DNA from 3 places in the Micromonospora sp. NPDC049240 genome. Region 2 is predicted to be linked to each of the others. Evidence: riboswitches for the same ligand, from Rfam matches in the RefSeq annotation. Region 2 holds a riboswitch; each other region holds the start of a gene.
The links. Region 2 has a riboswitch for cyclic di-AMP ahead of AB0B02_RS10205 (NlpC/P60 family protein). Riboswitches for the same ligand answer to the same signal wherever they lie in the genome.
Positions count from the first base shown of each region.

Region 1: another riboswitch for cyclic di-AMP. It lies ahead of AB0B02_RS02085 (hypothetical protein); the one in region 2 lies ahead of AB0B02_RS10205 (NlpC/P60 family protein).
Region 3: another riboswitch for cyclic di-AMP. It lies ahead of AB0B02_RS15675 (hypothetical protein); the one in region 2 lies ahead of AB0B02_RS10205 (NlpC/P60 family protein).

Region 1 covers NZ_JBEZCX010000001.1:434,548-436,800, reverse strand. Annotated here, with positions in the region: gene AB0B02_RS02090 (carbonic anhydrase) at 1-161, shown strand, start outside; gene AB0B02_RS02085 (hypothetical protein) at 218-1,243, opposite strand; cyclic di-AMP (ydaO/yuaA leader) riboswitch at 1,247-1,378, opposite strand; gene AB0B02_RS02080 (YibE/F family protein) at 1,533-2,253, opposite strand, start outside.
Region 2 covers NZ_JBEZCX010000005.1:280,062-282,314, forward strand. Annotated here, with positions in the region: gene AB0B02_RS10200 (peptidoglycan recognition family protein) at 1-469, opposite strand, end outside; cyclic di-AMP (ydaO/yuaA leader) riboswitch at 702-837, shown strand; gene AB0B02_RS10205 (NlpC/P60 family protein) at 851-1,885, shown strand; gene dcd (dCTP deaminase) at 1,957-2,253, opposite strand, start outside.
Region 3 covers NZ_JBEZCX010000009.1:114,629-116,881, reverse strand. Annotated here, with positions in the region: gene AB0B02_RS15680 (hypothetical protein) at 1-210, opposite strand, end outside; gene AB0B02_RS15675 (hypothetical protein) at 290-1,378, opposite strand; cyclic di-AMP (ydaO/yuaA leader) riboswitch at 1,383-1,513, opposite strand; gene AB0B02_RS15670 (cation diffusion facilitator family transporter) at 1,656-2,253, opposite strand, start outside.

The DNA of each region.
Region 1 (2,253 bases), on a different contig from region 2:
TGGCCCGCTCGACGGTGCTCGCCGAGCGGGTGGCCGCGGGAGCGTGCTCGGTGGCCGGCATGTCGTACCGGCTGAGCGGCGGTGAGGTGCGGACGGTGGCGCAGTCCCCGGCCCCGGTGCCCGCGCCGGCCGCACCGGCGGACCCGGCGCTCGCCGGCTGACCACCCCCGGACACACGAAAGGGGCCGCCCGGAGGCGGCCCCTTCTCGCGTACGCGTCAGAGCAGTGACATGTGCACGTGGTCGGTGTGGTTCGAGGGCCCGCTGTAGGAACTCCAGCCGGTCGCCGGGAACCAGATCTGCCGGTTCCAGATCACGTAGTAGATGCCCAGTCGGTCGGCGTTACGGATGAGGAAGGCGGCCACCTCGTTGCCGTACCGGCGGGTGTCGTTGTTGTGCCACGGCGAGAAGCCGCTGTTCTGCAACGACCAGTCGCACGCCTTGCCCTTGGGGTGCTCCCACGGCCCGCCGGGGCGGTAACAGCCCACGAAGCGGTTGAAGCCGGCGCGCTTGACCTCCTTGTACGCGTGCAGCGTGCGCGGCGTGACGCAGCCGGAGGTGGTCGGGTCGTTCTCGCTGCACGACTCGGACTTCCACCCGCCGTCGGCGGTGCGGCCGGGGCCGATCTTGGCAACCGGGGAGGTGGCCGAGACCAGGCCACCGGTGAAGTCCAGCCCGCCGACCAGCTTCAGCGCCTTCTGCGCCTCGACCTTCTCGCGGGCCATCGCGTTCGTCTGCTTCTCCTGCTCGCGCACCTCGGCGTCGAGCGCGATCTTGGCCTGCTCGGCGCGCGTCTTCACCGCGTTGATGGCGGCGAGCCGCTGCCCGTTGAACAGGTTGAGTTCGTCCAGGGCGCTGGCCCGACGGACGAACGAGTCGGGCGAGTCGCTCTCCAGCAGCATCGCCATCGCACCGACCCGACCGGTGCGGTAGGACTGCGCGGCGATCTCGGTGACCTGCGGGCTGAGCGCGTCGAGCTCGTTCTGCGCCGCCTTCACCTCGAGCGCGAGCTTGAGCTGCCGCTTGCGCGACGTGTCCAGCTTGGACTTGGCCTGGAGGTAGGCCCGGTTGGCGGCGGTGACGGCCTCGCTGATCAGCGGTGGGTCGTCGTCCTCCGAGTGCCCCGAGGGGTTGGGGGCGGCGGTGTGCGGAGCCGCCGACGCCGGGGTCGGCCCGACCAGCACGGCGAGCGCGGCGAGCACGGCCACCACGGGTGTCAAGCAGCGGCGCAGGGGTGCCGTCACAGTGTTCCCTTCCGTCGGCCGCCGACCGGGTTAGCTGACGGGTTCGGGACGGAAGCGGCCCCTACCGCTGACGCGGATTCACCCCATGTACCTGGTTCCCCGGCTCGCCCGGAGGCGATTGGGCGGCGGCACCGCAGGCGCGGGTGCGCGCCTTCGGCGGTGACCGGCAGCGAGGTTACCCGAGATGTCGACCGGGGATCTACGCCCGGAAGCCGACCAATCGCGAGAATTCGACATTGCCCAGCGTGACCAGCATCGCGTTTCACGCGCGCCGTCACGCTGCGGAGTGTCACCATGCGACATCCGTACTTCCCCGGCGGTCGGGCCACCGTTCGGTCGGCGTCCCGCCGAGCGCCTCCAGCGCCTCGCCGCGGGCCGCCGGGGGCCGGCCCGGCGGTGGCGGCGACGCCCCGGCCGCCGGCCCGCGCCGCCCGGCGGTGGCCACGACCGCGGCCAGCGCGGTGGTGAGCGGTACGGCGGCGATCAGACCGAGGGTCGCCACCGCGCTGCGGACGATCTCCTGGGCGAGGAACTCGCTGGTCAGGATCTCGCTCACCGGGCGGGAGTCGGCCACCAGCAGGAGCAGCAGCGGCAGCGAGGCGCCCGCGTACGCCAGCACGATGGTGTTGACAGTGGACGCGATGTGCGCCCGGCCCACCCGGGTGGCCGCCCGGTAGAGCTGCCGTCGGGAGAGGTCGGGGTTGGCGTGCGCCAGCTCGGTGACGGTGGCCGCCTGGGTGACCGTGACGTCGTCCAGCACGCCCAGCGAGCCGATGATGATGCCGGCCAGCAGCAGCCCGTGCAGGTCCACGCCGCCCTGGAACATGGAGAGCGTGGTGGCGTCCTCGCTGCCGAAGCCGGTCAGGTGGGTGGCGGCGGTGGCGAGCGTGCCCAGCACGCCGGTGACCACCAGGCTGCCGAGCGTGCCGAGCACCGCCACCGACGTCTGCGCGCTGATGCCGTGGGTCAGGTAGAGCACCACGAACATGATCAGCGCGGCGCCGACGATC
Region 2 (2,253 bases):
GCAGCGTCTGCGCGTCCAGCCCGGTGAGCGTGGCGGCGGCGTCGAGCGTCTGGAGCGAGGCGGCCGGCAGCGGCGTCTCCCGGGTCGGCGCGGCGGCGGTGGCCGGGTCGAGCCGGAGCGGGCGGGCGTCGTCGCCGCGCGGGTCCTCGTCCTCGTCGACGTGGGCGCTGCCCGGCGTGGCCAGGACGTGCGCGGCGTCGGTCAGGTGCATCGGGCCGTAGCCGCCGCTGGTGCTGGGCTGGCCCGGGTGGGTGTCCCACCTCGACTCCAGGTAGGAGACACCGAGCAGCACGTTCTGCGGTACGCCGTACTCGGCCGCCGCGGCTGCGTACTGCTGCTGACGGTCGCCGGTGGGCCGGTCCGCCTGCGGCGCGGCGCTCACCGGGCCGGTGGTGGCAAGCGCGGTGGCGGTCGCCACGGCGGCGGCGAGCAGTATCCGTCTGCTCGGCGGCGGGGCTGTGAGGTGCATCGAACCTCCTGGACAGGGATGGGGGTCACTGCGTTCCCACCCTCACGCCAGCCACCCGTGGGGGTCAATACCTTTCCAGGAGGCAATCCAACGCGAAGAAAATCTCCATTCACGTTCGTGCGGCGCATCCGGTACGGAGTGTCACGGCCGTTCGGGTTGCGGATCGATAACGGGAATCCTTACTCTGGTCAGTCGTCGGCCGCATGTTTCACCGTCCAGCCCGGTCGGTGACGGCCCGACACCGCCGAGTCGCCCACGGGCGAACCGGGGACCCAGGTTCCTGGGGTGAATCCGCAGCCACTGCGGTAGGGCGCTTCCCTTCCCGCCCGAACCCGTCAGCTAACCCGGTAGGCGGTCAGGCAGAAGGAGTACGGACGCCCGGTGGCCCACCATGCCCCGCGGCCGACGTCGAGCCGGTCGGTCGACCGGTCCGCCGCCGTGCCGCGTTTCCGCTGGTCCCGCTTCACCACCACACTCGCCGCCCTGGTCGGCGCCGCGGTCGTCCTGACCGGTGGCGCGACGGCGGCGCACGCGGAACCCTCGGTCGCCGAGATCGAGGCCCAGATCGACCGCGACTGGAACAAGCTCGAACCCGTCATCGAACAGGTCAACGCCGTCCGCGGGCAGCTCGCGGTGCGCCGCAAGCAGGCCGACGCGCTCGGCAGGCAGATCGCCCCGCTCCAGGCCCGGGTAGACGCCGCGCTCGGCCAGGTCGGCGGGCTCGCCGCCGACGCGTACAAGGGCGACAACCTCTCCACCGTCAACGCGCTGCTGGGCAGCCGTTCGCCGAGTGAGCTGGTCACCGGCCTGGAAATGCTCGACCGCTTCGCGCACCACCAGCAGGAGCAGGTCCGCGACATCGCCGCGCTGCGCGACGAGCTGGCGGCGAAGAAGAAGCCGCTGGACGCGATGGTCGCCGACCTGAGCCGCACCGAGGCCCAGCTCGCGGCGAAGAAGAAGCAGATCGACGCCGAGATCGCCAAGCTCCAGAAGCTGCGGCTCAAGGTGTACGGCAACGGTGGCGGCGGCCCGCTGCGCCCGGCCCCCTGTCCCGCCGGATACCCGGGCGGCGCGGCCGGGGTGGCGGTCAAGTTCGCCTGCGCCCAGATCGGCAAGATCTACGTGTGGGGCGCGGCCGGCCCGGACCACTTCGACTGCTCGGGCCTGACCATGGCCGCCTGGGCGAAGGCCGGGGTCTCGCTGCCGCACAACGCCCGCCAGCAGCACGACGTGACGAAGCGGGTCAGCCGCGCCGAGCTGCGCGCCGGTGACCTGGTCTTCTACTACGGCGACCTGCACCACGTGGGCATGTACGTCGGGGACGGCTGGGTGGTGCACGCCTCCCAGTCCGGCAAGCCCATCACCATGAAGCGCGTCGACGACGGCGACATCAACAGCTACGGCCGCCCCGGCTGAGGTGTAAGGAGGGGCCCCCTGTTAACGCATTCCGCATAACAGGGGGCCCCTCTTCACAACCACGCTCGGCGTCAGCGGGTCGGCCAGGTGCGCCAGCTCTGCCAGGACCGGCTCGGCGTCGGGCCGCGTTGGCCCTGGTAGCGCGAGCCGTAGACGGCCGAGCCGTACGGGTGCTCGGCCGGCGACGAGAGCCGGAAGATGCAGAGCTGGCCGATCTTCATGCCCGGCCAGAGCGTGATCGGCAGATTCGCCACGTTGGACAACTCCAGTGTGACGTGGCCGGAGAAGCCCGGGTCGATGAAGCCGGCCGTGGAGTGGGTGAGCAGGCCGAGCCGCCCCAGGCTCGACTTGCCCTCCAGCCGACCGGC
Region 3 (2,253 bases), on a different contig from region 2:
GGTCCCGATCAGCCAGACCGCCACGCTCAGCGGTGCGAACAGCCAGGTGACCAGCAGCGCCGCCGCCGGGTAGACCACGTCGGGATCGGCGCCCCGCAGCCCGGCGACGCCGAGCGCGAGCAGCGTCAGGTCGGTGCCGAGCCAGCCCAGCGAGGTGGCCAGGTGCGCGGTGAGCAGCGCCTTGCGGCCGGCGGGGGAGAGTCGTCTCATGTCCCGATCGTCGCCCCGTCGCGCGGCCCACGTCGTGGGCCGCGCGACGACACCCGGTGTACGTCGTGGGGCGTAGTGCTCAGTAGACCGACAGGTGCACGTGGTTGGTGTGGTCGCTGGACGGGTCGCCGTTGCCCCCGCTGTACGACTTCCAGCCGCTGCTGGGCAGCCAGATCTGCTTGAACCAGATCACGTAGAGCACGGCGAGCGGGTCGGCGTTGCGCACGAAGTACGCGGCCAGGTTGTTGCCGTACGTCCGGTCGCCGCCGCTGGCCACGCCGCCGAAGCCGCTCTTCTGGGCCGCGAAGTCGCAGGCCCGACCCTTCGGGTGCTCGCCGGAGCCACTGGGCCGGTGGCAGGAGACGTACCGGGTGAAGCCGGCGGCCTTGGCCTGTTGCAGCGCGTGCAGCGTACGTGGGGTGATGCAGCCGCTGGCCGGCGTCGGGTCGTTGACGCTGCACGACTCGGCCGGCCAGGAGCCGTCGGAGTTGCGCTTGGCCGGCTTCGCGTTCGCGGTGGAGGTGCCCCGGATCCCGCTGCCGCTGCTGCTGCCGCCGCCGCTGCTGGCGGACGGCCGGTTGTTGGCCTCCTCCAGCGCCTGCTCGGCCTGCTCCTTGCGCTTGGCCATCACCGTGACCTGCTTGCGTTGCTCGCGGACCTCGCCGTCGAGCGCGGTACGGGTGCGGATCGCCTCGTCGCGGGTGGTGATCAGCTCGCGCAGCGTCCGGTCCTCGTGCGCGGCGACCGTCTCCAGGGCGGCGGCCCGGTCCATGAAGCCTTCCGGGCTGGTGCTGCCGAGCAGCGCCGCGGCGGTGCCCATCCGGCCGGTACGGTACGCCACCTCGGCGATCTCACCGACCTTGGCGTCGCGCTCGACCAGCTCCGCGTCGATCGTCACGAGTCGTTCGTTGAGCTGCTTCTGCCGGGTCACCGACCGGCTCAGCGCGGCCTTGGCCTCCAGCCAGCCCTTGCTGGCGGCATCGAGCTTGGCGCGCAGCGCCGGCGTGCCGCCCTCGTCGTCGTCACCGGGCGCGGCGGCGAGCCGGCCGGTCGGGGGCGCCGCCGAGGCGGGGGAGACCGGCGCCGTCACGAGGCCGAGGGTCAGCATCGCGACGAGCAGGGCCGCCATCCGGGCGGCCGTCCGTCGTACAGGTGCCACTGGGGGCATTCACGTGTCCTTCCGTCAACCGCCGACCGGGTTAGCTGACGGGTTCGGGACGGAAGATCCCTACCGCTGACGCGGATGCACCCCACGTACGTGGTTCCCCGGCTCGCCCCGCGGGCGATTAGGCGACGGCCGCTCCGTCGGCGCCGGATGACGCCTGCGGGTCGGCCGCGACCGAGCCTACCGGCGTTGCCCGGAGCCGGCTCCGTCACCCGGAACCGGATACCGGGCAAAACCGGCATAAGCTAACAATAGCCACTCGAATTTAAGTCTGTCCTAACTACCAGCCGGTCGGGCCGCAGGCGCCGGCGGACGCTCCGGGTTCGATCTGCAACGTGGCGTGATCGATCGAGAAGTCCTCGTGCAGCGCGGCCCGGGCGGCGGCCAGCACGGTGGCGACCTCCGCGCCCGGATCGGTGGTCAGGTGCGCCGAGGCCACGTCCATGCCGGAGGTGAGCGTCCAGACGTGCAGGTCGTGCACCTCCGCCACGCCGGGCACGGCGGTCAGCCGGTCGTGCACGGCGGTCACCTGGAGGTGTTCCGGCGCGGCCTGCACCAGGATGCGCACCGCGGCCCGGCCGAGCCGCCAGGTGCGCGGCAGGATGAACAGACCGATCGCCACCGCGACCAGCGGGTCGGCCCACCACCAGTCGGTGACCGCGATGACCAGCGCGGCGCCGATCACGCCGAGCGAGCCGAGCAGGTCGCCCAGCACCTCCAGGTACGCGCCGCGCAGGTTGATGCTCTCCTGGGCGCCGGAGCGCAGCAGCGCGAACGCGGCGATGTTGGCGAGCAGGCCGAGCACGGCCACCACCAGCATCGGTCCGGCGAGCACCTCCGGCGGCTCGCCGAACCGGCGTACCGCCTCGATCAGGACG